DNA from 2 places in the Nonomuraea sp. ATR24 genome. Region 2 is predicted to be linked to the other one. Evidence: riboswitches for the same ligand, from Rfam matches in the RefSeq annotation. Region 2 holds a riboswitch; the other holds the start of a gene.
The links. Region 2 has a riboswitch for glycine ahead of gcvP (aminomethyl-transferring glycine dehydrogenase). Riboswitches for the same ligand answer to the same signal wherever they lie in the genome.
Positions count from the first base shown of each region.

Region 1 (8,485 bases), on a different contig from region 2:
CTCCTCGTTGACGGCCAGCGCGAACAGGGAGACCCAGTCCATCGCCTGGAGCGGGTCGCGCTCGGCCGACTCGGTCTGCAGCCGCCGGTGCAGGCGGTTGGCCCGGCGCTTGACCTTCAGGCCGCCGGGCAGCACGCCCTCCTGCGAGATGCCCCGCTGGACGCAGTCGGACATGACCTGCCACAGGTGCAGGATGCCGGCGCGGATCTCGGCCTCGGAGCGGCCGAACGCCTTCTCGTTCTCCAGCATGAGCGCGGAGATCGACAGGCCGGTGTTGGAGCAGTGCTTGAGCAGCTCCTCCGCCGTGGTGAACGGGTAGGGCAGCACGGTGTCGTCGGGCTTGATGCGGTCGGCCCCGGTGGCCTTCTCGTCCACGACGAAGCCGCCGCCGACGGAGAAGTAGACCTTCTCCCGCAGCTTGGCGCCCGAATCGTCGAACGCGGTGAAGCGCATGCCGTTCGGGTGCTCGGGCAGCGAGATCTTCCGCTCGAAGACGAGGTCCTGGCCCACGACGAAGGGGATCTCGCGGACCCCGTACAGCGTGACGGTGCCGGAGTCGCGCATGGCGGCCAGCCGCTCGTCGATGCTGTCGACGTCCACCAGCTCGGGCTTCTCGCCCGACAGGCCGAGCAGGACGGCCTTGTCGCTGCCGTGGCCCTTGCCGGTGAGGCCGAGCGAGCCGTACAGGATGGCCTCGACGCGCGCGGTGCGCTCCAGCAGGCCGTCGTCGTTCAGGCCGCGCGCGAACTTGTGCGCGGCCGCCATCGGGCCGCCCGTGTGGGAGCTGGACGGGCCGATGCCGACCTTGAAGAGGTCGAAGACGCTGATCGCCATTGACGCGCCTTTCGGGAGGGCCGGGGCCCGCTACCGGGCCCCGGCGGTGCTGTCAGGAGTCGCCCGAGGTGAGGGCGGTGTATTCCTCGGGCGTCAGCAGGTCCTTCGGGTCGCCGTCCACGCGCACCCGGAACATCCAGCCGTCGCCGTAGGGGTCGCTGTTGGCCAGCGACGGGTCGTCCACCAGGGCCTGGTTGATCTCGACGACCTCGCCGCCGACCGGGCTGTAGATCTCGCTCACGGACTTGGTCGACTCGACCTCGCCGACCGAGTCGCCCGCCTCGATGACCGACCCGGCGTCGGGGAGCTGCACGAAGACGACGTCACCCAGAGCCTCGGCGGCGAACGCCGTGATGCCGATCGTGACGGTGATCCCGTCGTCGATCCCGGCAACCCACTCGTGCTCCTTGGTGTAGCTCAGGTCGTCAGGGATGTTGCTCACTTGTTCCTCCTGTAGAAGGGCAGCTCAACCAGGTCCACAGGTTCTTGGCTGCCCCGGATGTCCACGGCCAGACCTTCACTGACCCCGGTGTCGACGTACGCCAGCGCGATGGGCTTGCCCAGGGTCTGGGAAGGCGCCCCGCTGGTGACCTCGCCGACGACGGCACCGTCCTTGGTGACCGGGTACCCGTGGCGGGGCACCCGGCGGCCCCGCGCGACCAGGCCGACGAGCCGGCGCGCGGGAGCGGTGTCCTTGACCGCCTCCAGCGCCGACCTGCCGACGAAGTCGCCCGGCTTGTCGAATTTCACCACCCTGCCCAGCCCCGCGTCGAACGGGGTCAGCTCCGCGCTCAACTCGTTGCCGTACAGGGGCATGCCCGCCTCCAGGCGGAGCGTGTCGCGGCTGGACAGACCGGCGGGCTTGATCCCGTACGGCGCTCCGGCCGACGTCAGGGCGTGCCAGAGCGGCACGGCGTCCTCGTTGGCCACGAACAGCTCGAAGCCGTCCTCGCCGGTGTAGCCGGTGCGGGCGATGAGCGCCTGGCGCCCGTCGACGACGCCGGGCAGGCCGGCGTAGTACTTGAGCCCGGCCAGGTCGGCGTCGGTGAGCGTGGCGAGGATCTCCTGCGCGCGCGGGCCCTGCACCGCGATCAGCGCGTACTGCTCGGAGCGGTCCTCGACCACCGCGTCGTACGACTTGGCGCGGTTCTTCAGCTCCGCGTCGACCTTCGGGTAGTTGGAGGCGTTGGCCACGACCATGAACTCCTCGTCCCCGAGCCGGTAGACGATGAGGTCGTCGAGCACGCCGCCGCGCTCGTCCACGATCATGGTGTAGCGGGCCCGGCCCGTCGCCAGCGCCGACAGGTGGCCCACGAGCGCGTAGTCCAGCGCCTTGGCGGCCTGGGGGCCGGTCACGAAGATCTCGCCCATGTGGGAGAGGTCGAACAGCCCGGCTGCCTGGCGGACCGCGTTGTGCTCGGCGGACTCGCTGCCGTAGCGCAGCGGCATCAGCCAGCCGGCGAAGTCGGTGAGCGTGGCGCCGAGAGCCTCGTGGACGTCTCGCAGCGGTGTCGGTCGGGACATGGGTCGCACCTCAGGGCAGAGTCGGATGCCAGCATCCTCCCCCTCTGTCATCGATGCCTGAGAGCTTCGCCCGGGTTTTGCCGGACTTTCACCTTCGGCGAGGCCCACCGGCCTGCTTTCCAGAGGTCACCTCGGCCGTGCGGTCCTTTGCCTTGAGAGGTTCGCGGGGAGGGCTTGCTCCTTCAGGGGCCCTGACCGGCTGTCAGGGCGCTCTCCCGCACGGTTTCGTCGGTGATGTCCGCAAGCCTAGTGGGGTGACGGCGGTGTTGTCGCGCCCTGAACCGGGCGGACGCCGTACCCGTCGTAGAGGTATGAGACGGATGACCGCGTTCCTCGCGCTGGCGGTGGGCCTGGCGGCCTGCGGCGCCCAGGGCGGCGCCGCGCCCGCCGGGCCCACCGGGGCCACCGGGCCCACCGGGCCGCCCCCGCGCTACACGGCGACGGTGACCGTGCTGGAGGACGGGACGCACGGCCCGCAGATGTGCCGCGCGCTGCTGGAGTCGATGCCGCCCCAGTGCGGCGGCCCCGACGTGGTGGGCTGGGACTGGAGCAAGGTCCGCCACGAGTCGGCCGCGAGCACCCGCTGGGGCCTGTACGTGGTCACCGGCACCTGGGACGGTGCGCGGCTCACGCTCACCGAGCCGCCGCGCCCTGCCGAAGGGGGAGCGGACCGGCCGGACCGCATCGGGACGCCGTGCCCCGCGCCCGAGGGCGGCTGGAAGCCGGTCGACCCGGCCAGGACGACGCCGGACGCCATGAACGAGGCCATCGCCAGGGCCGGATCGGCCAAGGAGTTCGCCGGGGCGTGGATCGACCGGCTCGACCCGGACCCGCCGGAGGAGGGCGAGGACCACGCCCGCGACGTCGTGCTGAACCTGGCCTTCACCGGCGACCTGTCAGGCCGGGAGGCGTGGATCCGGGAGGTGTGGGGCGGCGCGCTCTGCGTCACCGGCGCGAAGCGGACGCGGGCCGAGCTCTACGGGATCCAGGAGCGGGTCATGGACGAGAAGGGCGTGCTGGAGGCCGCCACCAGCGAGACGCGCAACCGGGTGGAGGTGACCATGTGGCTGGCCACCCCCGAGCAGCGCGAGCGCCTGGCGGCCGCCTACGGGGACGCCGTCGTGGTGGAGGACGTCCTGAAGCCGGTCGGTTAGGTGGTGGCCGCGTGCGGGCCGGTCATGGCAGAGGCGGCCCGCACGCGGTGTCCAGGAGTGATCAGACGCGCGCCCACAGCGCGGGCACGTTGGACGGCTCCCAGCCCGGCAGGCTGGTGTGCGCCTGCAGGCACCTGTAGCTGGCGCCCTGGTAGGTGACGACGTCCCCGGCCGCGTACGAGGTGTACGCCACCCAGGTGCCGCCGCCCGTGTCGCCGGCCACGGTGAGCGAGAACGAGGCCGACCGGTCGGCGCTCGCCCCGTCGCCGTTGACGCTGATCGGGTAGGTGCCCGGCGCGGTGCCGGCGGTGGTGGCGATCGTGACCGTGGACGACTGGCCCGCGGTGATCGTCGCCGGGCTGAACGTGACGCTGACGCCGGCGGGCGCGCCGCTCGCCGAGAGCGTGACGCTCTGCGCCTGCCCGGAGCTGACCTGGGTGCTCACGGTCGTGGTGGCCGTGCCGCCCGGGTCGACCGACGCCGACGCCGGGTTCACCGAGATCGTGTAGTCGTCGGCGGGCGGGTTCTCCGAGCCGACCGCGAGCTTCCACAGCGCGTGCGCGATGGCGTCGGTGTTGCGGTCGAGCGCGGTGGTGTTGACGTTGGCCGGGTAGGTGTCGCACGCCCGGTGGTAGCAGCTGTCGAACGGCGCGTTCGCGGTGCCGCCCCACTTGGCCGCCTGGGCCGCCGTCTTGATCGCGCCCGCTCCGGTGGCCAGGCCGCCGACCCGCACCCCGGCGTTCTTGAACGAGGCGTGGTCGCTGCGCCCGTCACCCTCGCGGTCGGGGTCCGGCTGGACGCCGATCGAGGTGAAGTACTCGGTGAACGCCTGCCGCAGCGTGGCGTCGTCGTCGTAGACGAAGTAGCCGGCGTTCCTGGAGGAGATCATGTCGAAGTTCAGGTACGCCTCGACGCCCTGGGCGCCGCCGTTCTGCACGTAGTAGCGGGAGCCGACGAGGCCCTGCTCCTCCGCGCCCCACCAGCCGAAACGCACGTGCTTGGTGAGCGTCGGGTTCCTGGCGGCCAGCGTGAGCGCGACCTCCAGCAGCGCCCCGGAGCCCGAGGCGTTGTCGTTGATGGCCGCTCCGGCGCTGACGCCGTCGAGGTGCGCGCCGAGCATGAGAACCGGGCCGGCCGGACCGCCTCGCCAATCGGCGATCAGATTGCTGCCGCCGCTGAAGCTCTGCACCCGGGTGGTGTACCCGGCCGCGTCGAGCTTGCCCCTGATGTAATTCAGCGAGGCGGTGAAGCCCGGCCGGCCCGAGGCCCGATTGCCTCCGTTGGCGTTGGCGATCTGCTGGAACTGGGCCAGATGCGCCGTCACGTTGGAGATCGGGATGTCCGGGGCGGTCTCCGCGACGGCGTTCGCCGTCTGCGGCTGTAAGAAGGTCAGCGTCAGCGCGAGCGTCGCGACTGCGCCCATGGTGAGTTTCACGGTGTCCCGCCTGTCTGAGAAAAGGGGGGCGGCCACCCCGGCGTGGCCGCCCGGTCTTGAGGGGTCAGATCCGCTGCCAGAGAGCAGGCACCAGGTTCGGCTCCCAGCCGGGGAGGCTGGTGTGCGCCTGGAGGCATCGGTAGCTGGAACCCTGGTGGGTGACGACGTCCCCGGCCGCGTACGGGGTCCACGGAGCCCAGGCGTCGCCGCCCTGGTCACTGCCCACCGTCAGGGTGAACGTGGCCGTGCGGTCGACGCTGGCGCCGTCGGCGTTCAGCGTGATCGGGTACGTGCCCGGCGTGACGTTCGCCGTGGTGGCGACCGTGACCGTGGACGACTGGCCGGAGTTGATCGTCTGCGGGCTGAAGGTCACGGTGACGCCGGCGGGCGCGCCGCTCGCCGTCAGCGCGACGCTCTGCGCGTCGCCCGAGGTGATCTGGGTGGCCAGCGTGGTCGTGGCGGAGCTGCCCGGCTGCACCGACGCCGAGGACGGGGTCACGGTGACAGAGAAGTCGTCGGCGACCTCGCCGAGCTGCAGGTTGTAGGTCGCGGTCCGGTCCACGTCGGCGCCGTCGGCCGTCACGGTGATCGCGTGGGCGCCCTGCGGGCTGTTGGCGGAGGTGGTCAGCGTGAGCGTGGAGCTCTGGCCGGCCTGGATGGTGGCCGGGCTGAAGGAGGCGGTGACGCCCGAGGGCAGGCCGCTCGCCCGCAGCGTGATCGACTGCGCCGAGCCGCTGGTCACGGTCGTGCTGACGGTCGTGGTGGCCGTGCCGCCCGGCTGCGTGCTGCCGGAGGCGGGGTTCAGCGTCATCGAGAACTCGTTGCCCTGGTTGCAGGGCTGCTCGCCGGCCTGCGGGCGGACGTTGATGCCGTCCCAGGCGGCCTTGACGACGTTGTACTCGGCGCAGCCGGTGTAGAGCGTCCTGGCGGCGTTCAGCGTGGCGACGCGGGCCTTGGCGTGCGTCCACGGCTGCGTCTTGGCGTTGAGGCCGGTCATGAAGATCTCGCCGGCCTTGCGGATGCCGATGCCGGTGATCGCGCCGCCGCCGTCACAGCGGGTGCTGGCGGGCTTGCCCGCCGGGTTGGTGCCCTCGGCGACCAGGTAGAACCAGTGGTTCTGGGGCCCGGCCGCGGCGTGCACCTCGGTGTTCGGGATCTGGGCGCTGTAGCAGTTGGGGTGGTTGAGCGCCTGCGGGTTGTACATGTTGCGGATCGGGCCGTTGCCGGCCAGGTTGACCTTCTCGCCGACCAGGTAGTCGGCCGGGTCGCTGGCGTTGTTCGCGTACGCCTCGGTCAGGGCGCCGAAGATGTCGCCTGTCGACTCGTTCAGGCCGCCGGCCTCGTTGCCGCTGCCGGCGCCGCCGCCGCCGGAGAACTGGAAGACGCCGTGCCCGAACTCGTGGGCGACCACGTCGATGGAGGTGAGCTGGGAGCTGCCGGCCTGGTTGCGGCCGAAGTTGGCGTAGGAGCCGTACCAGTAGGCGTTGACCGCCGACAGGCCCACGCGCGCCGGGTAGCCGCCGCCCGAGCCGTTGACGCCGTTGCGGCCGAGCCACTCGCGCATCATGTCCCACTGCTTCTGGGCGCCGTAGAGGGCGTCCACGCAGGCGGTCTCCATGTTGGTGCCGCTGCCGTTGCCCCAGGTGTCGGTGGTCTTGGTGAACGGCTGGCCGTTCTGCCCGCCGCACTGCACGCCGGGACGGTTCGGGTCGCGCATCGTGTAGGACGGCGTGGTGTCGATGGAGACGGTGCCGACGTGGTGGCCGTTGCCGGTGCCCGCCCTGACCTCGTCCCAGGAGTCGACGACCTTGCCGGTACGCGCGTCCACGAACACGTGCAGGATGCTCGGGCGGTCGGCGGCGGTGACGACGACCTCCCAGGTGAGCTTGGGCGTCGCGGTGGCGGCGTGCACGACGAGCTTCGGCGTGGCGACGCTGGCCGCCTCGGTGCCGAGGTGCTTCCTGGCGGCGACGGCCGCGGCGGCCGCGGTGACGCGCGCCTTGACGCTCACGTCGATGGTGGCGCGCTGGCCGGTGGTGACCGTGTTGACGACCGCGCCGGACTCGTCGGTGCCCACGACGACGTCGCCGCCGTAGACGGGCAGGCCCTGGTGGGTCCGGGAGTAGGTGAGGAACTGCAGGCCGCGCACGCCGGTGACGGCGGACGAGAGCGTGAACTCGTCCTGCGCCGCCGCCTTGAGCGCCGCCGGCTCGGCGAGCATGAGGCTGGTCGCGGTGGTGAGCGCGTTGCGGCGTTCGTCCGGACCGGGGGGATCGGCCACCTGCATCGCCTGGGCGCTGGTGGCGCCCGCGAGCGTGCTGGTGATCAGGGCTAACGCGAGCGTGGCGGCAGCCCCCAACCTGAGTCTGGGGTTCACTCTCTGGCTCCTACGGGGGTGTGGAGTGGAAGAGCCCCGGCCGGCTGGGGTCACTCAAACCATGCCACCGCCAGTACGAAAACTGGTACCCAACATTTTCCTATAACGTCACGCTATGGCCATGATCAAGTGGCCCGTGGCGCTTCAACCAGGCCCGATAGGCGGGCGCCCGCACCGACTCCGCCCAGTACGTCTTCCGCACGGCCTGGACCAGGTCGGCCGCGGTCGCGGCGAGCGGGCCGCGGGCCGACCAGCCCAGCAGGTGCCGGAAGCGCAGCGGGGTCCCGGCCAGGGGGCGCAGCGTGACCCGGCCCCGGGGCGGCGCGGTCGCCTGGAAGAGGCCGACGCACCGGTCCTCGGAGATCAGGTCGAGCGCCACGTCGAGGTTGACGCCGTAGGACATGCGGGGCTCGAAGCCGCGCTCGGCGCAGGCGGCCCAGAAGTGCTCGCGCGGGCCCGCCTCGATCAGCGGCGGCAGCGCCCAGTCGGCGTCCGCCAGGTCGGCCAGCTCCACCTCCTCCTGCGCGGCCAGCGGGTGGTCGTGCGCCAGGCCAACGAACAGCGGCTCGGTGGCGACCACCGCGTAGACCGCGCCCTGCGGCGGTGACAGCTCGTGCCCCGGGTAGTCGTCCAGCGTGGCCAGCTCGATCCGCTCGGCGGCCAGCAGGCCGGGCAGCGGGTCCAGCGACTGCTCGGTGCGCAGGCTGACGTCGGCGTCGGGGAGCAGCGTGCGCAGGCTCTTGGCCACGTAGATCGCCAGCCGGGTGGGCGCGCAGCCGACCCGGATGCGGGCGTGCCCGGCGGCCTCGGCGCGGCGCAGGGTGTCGCGTTCCAGTTCCTCGAAGGCGGGCAGCAGCGACCGCGACCTGACCAGCAGCCACGCGCCGAGCGGGGTGGGCGTCGCGCCGTCCGGCCCGCGCTCGAACAGCGTGCCGCCGAGGCGTCGTTCGATCCGCTGGAGCTGGGCGGCCAGGGCGGGCTGGGACATCCCCAGGGCGCCGGCGGCGCGGGAAATGCTGCCGGTGTCGGCGATCGCGCACAGCACCCGGAGGTGGCGCACCTCGAGTTCCACGCTTCGAGCTTAAAAGTAAAGAAGCTTTCCAGTAAGGCCCAATCAGGGACAGGCCGCGACCAGAGCCTCGAACAGCTCGCATCCCGTGG
Region 1 is NZ_JBGNUU010000018.1:38,425-46,909, reverse strand. Features, by position in the region: gene ACBI99_RS33850 (L-serine ammonia-lyase) at 1-834, opposite strand, end outside; gene gcvH (glycine cleavage system protein GcvH) at 887-1,276, opposite strand; gene gcvT (glycine cleavage system aminomethyltransferase GcvT) at 1,273-2,358, opposite strand; glycine riboswitch at 2,489-2,586, opposite strand; gene ACBI99_RS33835 (hypothetical protein) at 2,679-3,512, shown strand; gene ACBI99_RS33830 (M28 family peptidase) at 3,574-4,935, opposite strand; gene ACBI99_RS33825 (M4 family metallopeptidase) at 5,012-7,324, opposite strand; gene ACBI99_RS33820 (LysR family transcriptional regulator) at 7,425-8,396, opposite strand; gene ACBI99_RS33815 (gamma-glutamyl-gamma-aminobutyrate hydrolase family protein) at 8,439-8,485, opposite strand, start outside.
Region 1: another riboswitch for glycine. It lies ahead of gcvT (glycine cleavage system aminomethyltransferase GcvT); the one in region 2 lies ahead of gcvP (aminomethyl-transferring glycine dehydrogenase).

Region 2 (8,485 bases):
CGTCGCCCGCCTCGTCGAGGACGACGGCGAGCCCCACGGCGGCCTGCGCGGCGTCAGGCCCGTCGGCGGCGGCGAGGTCGGCGAGAATGGCCGCCGCGCCGTCGAGGTCACCGTGCTCGGCCAGCCGGCGAGCGGTGTCGAGGGGCGGGGTCTGCAGCTCTGAGGACGTCAAGAGAGCTCCTTCGCGCGGCGATCGCACCGAGCTTAACCACTTCTGACGATCATGTCTGCTCACTTGACCCAGCCGGCCTGGAAAGCGGAGAACCCCGCCCTGCGCGGGCGGGGTCCTCCGGGCGGCCGAGCGGTCCGGTCAGTCCTCGTACGCCTCCAGCGGCGGGCACGAGCACACCAGGTTGCGGTCCCCGTACGCCTGGTCGATGCGGCGCACCGGCACCCAGTACTTGCCGTCGCGCAGCGAGGGCACCGGGTAGGCGGCCTCGGTCCGGGTGTAGGGGTGCGGCCACTCGTCCGCGGTGACCGCCTCGGCGGTGTGCGGGGCGTTGCGCAGCGGGTTGTCCGACTTGTCGTAGTCGCCGGACGCCACCTTGGCGATCTCGCCGCGGATGGCGATCATCGCGTCGACGAACCGGTCGAGCTCGTTCAGGTCCTCGCTCTCGGTCGGCTCGATCATGAGCGTGCCCGCGACGGGGAACGACATGGTCGGCGCGTGGAAGCCGTAGTCGATGAGGCGCTTGGCCACGTCGTCGACGGTGACGCCGGTCTCCTTGGTGATCTGCCGCAGGTCCACGATGCACTCGTGGGCCACCAGCCCGCCGCGCCCGGTGTAGAGGACGGGGTAGTGCGGGGCGAGCCGCCTGGCCAGGTAGTTGGCCGACAGGATGGCCTGCTCGGTGGCGGCGGTCAGGCCCTCGGCGCCCATCATCCGGACGTAGGCCCACGAGATCGGCAGGATGCCGGCCGAGCCGTAGGGGGCGGCGGAGACGGGGCCGACGGCGCTGCCGTCGCGCAGCGGGTGGCCGGGCAGGTAGGCGGCCAGGTGGCCGCGGACCGCGACGGGGCCGACGCCGGGGCCGCCACCGCCGTGCGGGATGCAGAACGTCTTGTGCAGGTTGAGGTGGGACACGTCGGCGCCGAACTCGCCCGGCTTGGCCAGGCCGACGAGCGCGTTGAGGTTGGCGCCGTCGACGTACACCTGGCCGCCGGCCTCGTGCACCTTGGCGCACACCTCGGTGATGCTCTCCTCGTACACGCCGTGCGTGGACGGGTAGGTGACCATGATCGCGGCGAGCCGGTCGCGGTGCTTGCCGATCTTGGCGTCGAGGTCGGCGAGGTCGACGTTGCCGTCGTCGTCACAGGCCACGACGACGACCCGCATGCCGGCCATGACGGCGCTGGCGGCGTTGGTGCCGTGCGCCGAGGACGGGATGAGGCAGACGTCGCGCTCGGTGTCGCCGTTGGCCCGGTGGTAGGCGCGGATGGCCAGCAGTCCGGCGAACTCGCCCTGGGAGCCGGCGTTCGGCTGGATGGAGACGGCGTCGTAGCCGGTGACCTCGGCCAGCCAGCCCTCCAGCGTCTCGATCAGCTCGCGGTAGCCGGCGGCCTGGGCCTCGGGCGCGTACGGGTGGATCGCGGCGAACTCAGGCCAGGTGATGGACTCCATCTCGGTGGTCGCGTTCAGCTTCATCGTGCAGGAGCCGAGCGGGATCATGGAGCGGTCGAGCGCGATGTCCTTGTCCTGGAGCTTGCGCAGGTAGCGCAGCATCGCGGTCTCGGAGCGGTGCTCGTGGAAGACCGGGTGGGTCAGGTAGTCGGACTCGCGCAGCAGGGCGGCGGGCAGCGCGTCGGCGGCCTCCCCGGCGGGCTCGACGCCGAACGCCGCCCAGACGGCGGCCAGCTCGGCGGCGCCGGTCTTCTCGTCGCAGGAGATCGAGACGTGGTCGTCGCCGGCCTGCCACAGGTTGACGCCGCGCTCGGCGGCGGCGGCGACGACCTCGGCGGCGCGGCCGGGCACGCGGGCGAGCACGGTGTCGAAGAACTCGCCGTGCACCACCTCGACGCCGCCCCGGCGCAGCCCCTCGGCCAGGGTGGCGGCGTGGCGGTGGACGCGGGCGGCGATGCGGCGCAGCCCGTCGGGGCCGTGGTAGACGGCGTACATGCCGGCGATCACGGCGAGGAGCACCTGGGCGGTGCAGATGTTGCTGGTGGCCTTCTCGCGGCGGATGTGCTGCTCGCGGGTCTGCAGGGCCAGCCGGTAGGCGGGGTCGCCGTCGGCGTCGACCGACACCCCAACGAGGCGGCCGGGCATCTGCCGCTGCAGCCCGTCGCGTACGGACATGTAGGCGGCGTGCGGGCCGCCGAAGCCGAACGGCACGCCGAACCGCTGCGAGGAGCCGATCGCGATGTCGGCGCCGAGCTCGCCGGGGGCGGCGAGCAGGGTGAGCGCGAGCAGGTCGGCGGCGGCCACGACGAGCGCGCCCGCCTCGTGCGCCCGCCCGGCCACGGCGCGGAAGTCGCGCAGCCGGCCGGAGGCGCCGGGGTACTGCACGAGCACGCCGAAGCACTCGGGCAGCTCGCCCTCCAGGTCGCTCTCCACGAGCGTGATGCCGAGCGGCTCGGCGCGGGTGGCCAGCACCGCCTTGGTCTGCGGGAGGGCGTCGGCGTCGACGACGAACACGTCGCTCTTCGCCTTGCCGGCGCGCCGGGCCAGCGTCATGGCCTCGGCCGCGGCGGTGGCCTCGTCCAGCAGGGACGCGCCCGCGACGGGGAGGCCGGTGAGGTCGGACACCACGGTCTGGAAGTTGAGCAGCGCCTCCAGCCGGCCCTGCGAGATCTCCGGCTGGTAGGGCGTGTAGGCGGTGTACCAGCCCGGGTTCTCCAGCAGGTTGCGGCGGATGACGGCGGGCGTGACCGTGTCGTGGTAGCCCAGGCCGATCATCGAGGTGAGGACGCGGTTGCGGCCGGCCAGGGCGCGCAGCTCGGCGATCGCCTCGGTCTCGCTCGCGGCGGCGGGCAGCTTGAGCCGGTCCTTGGCCCTGATGGACTCGGGGACGGCGACGGCGACCAGGTCCGCCACCGATTCGAAGCCGACGGCCTCGAGCATGCGCTGCTGCTCGGCCGCGGACGGGCCGATGTGCCGGGCCGAGAACGGCGGTGCTGACAGATCTGTCATGGAGATGCCTCCCGAGGCTTTGGAGACCGGCGCTGGGCGCGGGCGAATGCCGGATCTCCCCCTCTGTCACCGCGCGCTAGTCATCGCGACCTGAGAGCTTCGCCCCGGCGGGGCTTGCACCGTCGGTGAAGCGCGCCTGGCGGGCGCACCTGCTTTCCAGAGTTGCCTCACCCGAGCGGTACGGGATGCCTGAGAGATTCCGGGGAGGGTTGCTCCTTCGGCGCCCCGGGCCAGCCGGGGTCTCTCCCGCACGGGGTCGACAGCATGTCCCAGATTACTACGCCTTGTCCGGCAACCCCACCGCAGGCGGCCTGATGCGCACGCCGGGAGAGTCGCTCCCCGTCACCCGGTGATTCCCGTCACCCGGTGTTCCCCGTCGCCCCGTGTTCCCCGCCGCCCTGTGCGCGGTGGTCACCTGTACGTCGCGGTCACCTGTGCGCGGTGGTCACCTGTGCGTCGTGGTCACCCTGTGCGCCGTGCGCGGCGCCGCCGGGCCAGCTCGTCAGCGGGATGTTCGGCCGGGACGGTGTCCGCGACCGCCGCGCGTTCCCCCGGCAGCTCCGCGAGGGAGCCCTCGACCTCGCGCCAGACCCGGCCGAGCGCGATGCCGAACACGCCCTGACCGCCCTGGAGCAGGTCGATCACCTCGTCGGCCGAGGTGCACTCGTAGACGCTGACCCCGTCGCTCATCAGCGTGATCTGCGCGAGGTCGGCGACCCCGCGGTCACGCAGATGCTGCACGGCGGTGCGGATCTGCTGGAGCGAGACTCCCGTGTCGAGCAACCGCTTGACGACCTTGAGGACCAGGATGTCGCGGAAGCTGTAGAGCCGCTGCGATCCCGAGCCCTGGGCGGCTCTTATCGTGGGCTCCACCAGTCCGGTGCGCGCCCAGTAGTCAAGCTGCCTGTAGGTGATGCCGGCCGCCGCGCAGGCCGTCGGCCCGCGGTATCCGATGTCGTCGGGAAGCGTGGCGGGCTGCTCGTCGAAGAGCAGACCCTGCTCCCCGGCACGCTGCCGCGCGCTCTCGCGCCGCACCGGATCTTCCTGGCCGGCCGTCTTTCCCTCGCCGCTGCTGACCGCCACGCGGACCTCCGGCTTTCTCTCATCCCGCGGCCTGATCTGGGGGTTCGTAAAAGGCGACCGCGGGTTTCACTTGCACCGTAGGACCGTGACCATGCTCAGTCAACGATCCGGCTCGGCGCGTCGTGAAGCGTAAATGCACTGAAATACCTACCCCGCCCTGCCGAAGTCCTCGGGAGAGATCGTGTCAAGGAACTCCCTGAACTTCTCCACCTCGTCCTCCTGGTCGTCCGGGATGATCACGCCGGCCTCCTGGACCACCTCCTCGCTGGCGAAGATGCGGGCCCCGGTGCGCAGGGCGAGCGCGATCGAGTCGGACGGCCGGGCGCTCACCTCCACCCCGTTGGAGAACACGAGGTCGGCGAAGAAGATGCCGTCACGCAGCGCGACGATGTTGACCGCGCGCAGGCCCACGCCGAGCGCGCTCAGCACGTCCCGGAACAGGTCATGGGTCAGCGGCCGCGGGGGAGGCTCCTCCGCCTGGGCCAGGGCGATGGCCGTCGCTTCGGTCATGCCGATCCAGATCGGCAGGAACCGCTCCCCGTGTGCCTCCTTGAGCAAGACGATCGGTTGATTTGTAGGCATTTCTACGCGAACGCCCACGACCTCCATCTGCAACACGGGCTGCTCCATATTCGACTGGCCGGTGGCCCGGCACAGGTCATCGCTGGTCCGCTTCTGCAATTCAACGTAACACCCGGGGAGCCCTGAATGTCCCGCGGGCCGCTCATCGCCCCAGAACGCTCCGCACACCCGTGCGCAGCAGCGCCGCGTGCAGGTCGAGCAGCAGAGCCGACAGCTCCCTGGCCGTCTCGTCGGCCTCCCCGATCGCGCCGGGCGCCCGCCGTTTCAGGATCGGCGCCACCGTCTGCTCCACCAGCCCCGCCTCGCGCTCGGCCGCCGCCCGGACCGCCCGCAGATGGCGGGCGTGCAGGCCGAATTTGGCCAGCGCGCCGACGCTGCGGGCCACCTTCAGCGCGTCCTCGTCGTAGCGCCTGGCCTTGGCCGCGAGCAGGCCGTAGTCCTCCAGCTCGGTGAGCGTCTCCTCGTCGATCCCGGCGGCCTCCAGCAGCTCGGCGCGGCTGAGCCGGACCTCCTGCTTGTCCTGGAGGGCGCGCGGGCGGCCGAAGCCCTCCGCCATCTTGTCCTTGATCACCCGCAGCGGCAGGTAGTGGTCGCGCTGCTCGGTGAGGATGTAGCGCAGCTGCTCGACGTGCAGGTGGGTGAACTTGCGGAAGCCGGACGGGGTGCGCTCGGGCTCGATGAGCCCTTCGCCCTCCAGGAACCGGATCTTGGAGACGGTGACGTCGGGGAACTCGCCCTGCAGCAGGGCGAGCACCTCCCCGATGCTCATGTGCGAGCGTGCCGCCTGCGAACTCATGTGCCGGCGGGTGTCCGCATCAGGAACAGGAGCCGGAACTTGCCGATCTGCACCTCGTCGCCTGAATGGAGCGGAACCTCCTCGATGCGCTCGCGGTTGACGTAGGTGCCGTTGAGGCTGCCCACGTCGCGCACCGAGAACTGGCCGCCGCGATGGCGGTAGAACTCGACGTGGCGGCGCGAGACCGTGATGTCGTCGAGGAAGATGTCACTCTCCGGATGGCGGCCGGTGGTGGTGAGGTCCTTGTCGAGTTTGAAACGGCTGCCCTGGTTGGGCCCCCTGGTCACGGTCAGCAGCGCCGTGCCGGGCGGAAGCTGCTCGACCAGCGCCCGCTCGGCCAGCAGCATGTCACCGGTCTCTGCCTCGTACGCCTCTATTCCCGCGACGGAGATCGTCGATGTGGTATCCCCTGAGACCTCGGGTCTGGTCAACGGTGACCCACAACGGGAACAGAAACGGGCATCCTCGGGGTTGGCGTGCCCGCACTGCGTGCAGTAGACGCTCGGCATCGATCGGCTCGGCCTCCTACCGCGAAGACGCGGCAACGGTGCTCGGGGCGCGCCTCGCTTCGCTCTCAAGATTTTGCGAATGCCGCAACTTACGCTGATCAGCGGCAAAGGTCAAGGCGGGGCGCTGGACGACAGGCTGGACGCTGACAAAGTTACCGCCGCCCCCGCCCGAAGGTCCATGCCGCCGCGCCTTTCCAACATTACGATCTTGCCCGCCATCCCGACAAATCACCGGGATCAGGTGCTCGCCCGCTCCACCACGCGCGCCCAGCGCTCCAGGAGGAGCTGCGCGGTGTCGACGTCGGCCGCCTCGGCCCACAGGTGGGTGACCGGCTCGGTGGCCGCGGGCAGGATGAGCACCCAGCTCCCGTCCTCCCCCGCCACCCGCACGCCGTCGGTGGTGTCGACGCGGTGGCCGTCGCGGACGGCCTCGGCGGCCTCGATGACCGAGCGCATGACCGCGCCCTTGACGGCCCACTGCGTCGGGATCGCCCGCCTGAGCAGGTTGACCTCGGGGATGCGGGCGTCGATCTGGCTGAGCGAGAGCCGGGTGCGCGCGACCAGGCCGAGCAGGCGCATGAACACGGCCAGGCCGTCGAGCGCCGGGCTGAACTCCGGCACCACGAAGCCGCCCCGGCCGTCGGCCGCGAAGATCATGCCGGGCCCGGCGGCGGCCGAGGTGAGGGCGTCCACGGCGGTCGAGGTCCACTCCACCTCGACGCCGTGGAAGCGGCACACCTGCTCGGCGACGCGGGTGGTGGTGACGGGCAGCGCCACCCGCCCGCCGCGCCGCTCGGCGGCCACCAGGTCGAGAACCACGAGCAGGGCCCGCTCCTCGCCGATGAGCTGGCCCATCTCGTCCACCAGCGCGATGCGCTCCCCCACGGGGTCGAAGCGGACCCCGAAGGCCGCCCTGGAGGAGCTGACGAGCTCGGAGAGGCGTTGCAGGTCACGGCGGCGCTCGGCGATCGTCTCCGTGGGCGACAGGTCGTCCAGGACGGCGTTGACCGTCAGCACCTCGATCCCGGCCCGGCCCAGCAGCCGGGGCAGCACCAGCGACGAAGTGCCGCCCGCGCAGTCGACGACCACCTTCATGTCCCGTACGCCCGTCATGTCCACCCGGCGCAGCAGCTCGTGCGCGTAGTCCTCGACGGCCCTGGCCGGGTAGGTGAGCTCGGCGATCTCGCCGGGGAAGGCGCGGCGGAACTCCTGCCGGGAGAAGACCCGCTCCAGCTTGCGCTGAGCGGCCGGGGGCAGGTCGGCGCCCCGGTCGTCCATGATGACGATGTCGACGCTCTGCGGGTCGCCGGCCGTCGTGCGGAGCGCGATGCCGCCCGCCGCCGTGCCCCGGGTGGCGTGGAAGCGGGCCACGGGCAGCGGGGCGGCCTCCAGGTCCAGCACGTTGATGGCGCTGGCGGTCAGCGCGCCGATCACCGCCCGCTTCAGCGCCCGCGCGGCCAGCGAGGAGTCGCGCGAGGTGACGACGTTCGCGCCCTTGCTCAGCGTGGTCGCGTACGCGCTGGCCAGCCGCACGCACAGCTCGGGGGTGATCTCCACGTTGACCAGCCCGCTGACGCCGCGCGGCCCGAACAGGCTGCGCTGGCCGCGCGACTCCCAGATGACGCTCGTGTTGACGACCGCGCCCGCCTCGATGGTCTTGAACGGGTAGACCCGCACCCCGCTGGAGACGTACGCCTCGGGCTCGATGACGCACTCGTCGCCGACGACCGCGTTCTCCTCGATCCGGGCGCCGCTCATCACGTCGGTGCTCTTGCCGATCACGCAGCCGCGCAGGTGGGTGCCGGGGCCGAGGTAGACGTTGTCGTGCACGATCGCCCGGTGCAGGAACGCGCCCTCGCGCACCACCACGTTGTTGCCCAGGACCGTGTACTCGCGCAGCTCGGCGCCCGCCTCGACCTTGGCGTACTCGCCGATGAACAGCGGGCCCTTGAGCACGGCGTCGGGCTCGACGGAGGCGGAGGCGGCCACCCAGACGCCGGGCGAGACCTCGAAGCCGCCGATGTCCAGCCTGACCTTGCCGGTCAGGGCGTCGGCGTGGGCCTTGAGGTAGCTCTCGTGGGTGCCGACGTCCTCCCAGTAGCCGGCGGCCACGTAGCCGTAGATGGGGGCGCCGCGCTCCAGGAGGCGGGGGAAGACGTCGCCCGACCAGTCGACGGGCTCGCCGGCGGCCACGTGCGCCAGGACCTCGGGCTCCATGACGTAGACGCCGGTGTTGACGGTGTCGGAGAAGACCTGGCCCCAGGTGGGCTTCTCCAGGAAGCGCTGCACCCGGCCGGACTCGTCGACGATGATGATGCCGAACTCGAGGGGGTTCGGGACGCGCTTCAAGCCGATGGTGACAAGTGCCGAAGTTTCGCGATGAAA
Region 2 is NZ_JBGNUU010000012.1:52,467-60,951, reverse strand. Features, by position in the region: gene ACBI99_RS26975 (tetratricopeptide repeat protein) at 1-172, opposite strand, end outside; gene gcvP (aminomethyl-transferring glycine dehydrogenase) at 311-3,130, opposite strand; glycine riboswitch at 3,297-3,389, opposite strand; gene ACBI99_RS26965 (MerR family transcriptional regulator) at 3,593-4,213, opposite strand; gene ACBI99_RS26960 (bifunctional nuclease family protein) at 4,361-4,831, opposite strand; gene ACBI99_RS26955 (MerR family transcriptional regulator) at 4,938-5,564, opposite strand; gene ACBI99_RS26950 (FHA domain-containing protein) at 5,588-6,100, opposite strand; gene ACBI99_RS26945 (sugar phosphate nucleotidyltransferase) at 6,338-8,485, opposite strand, start outside.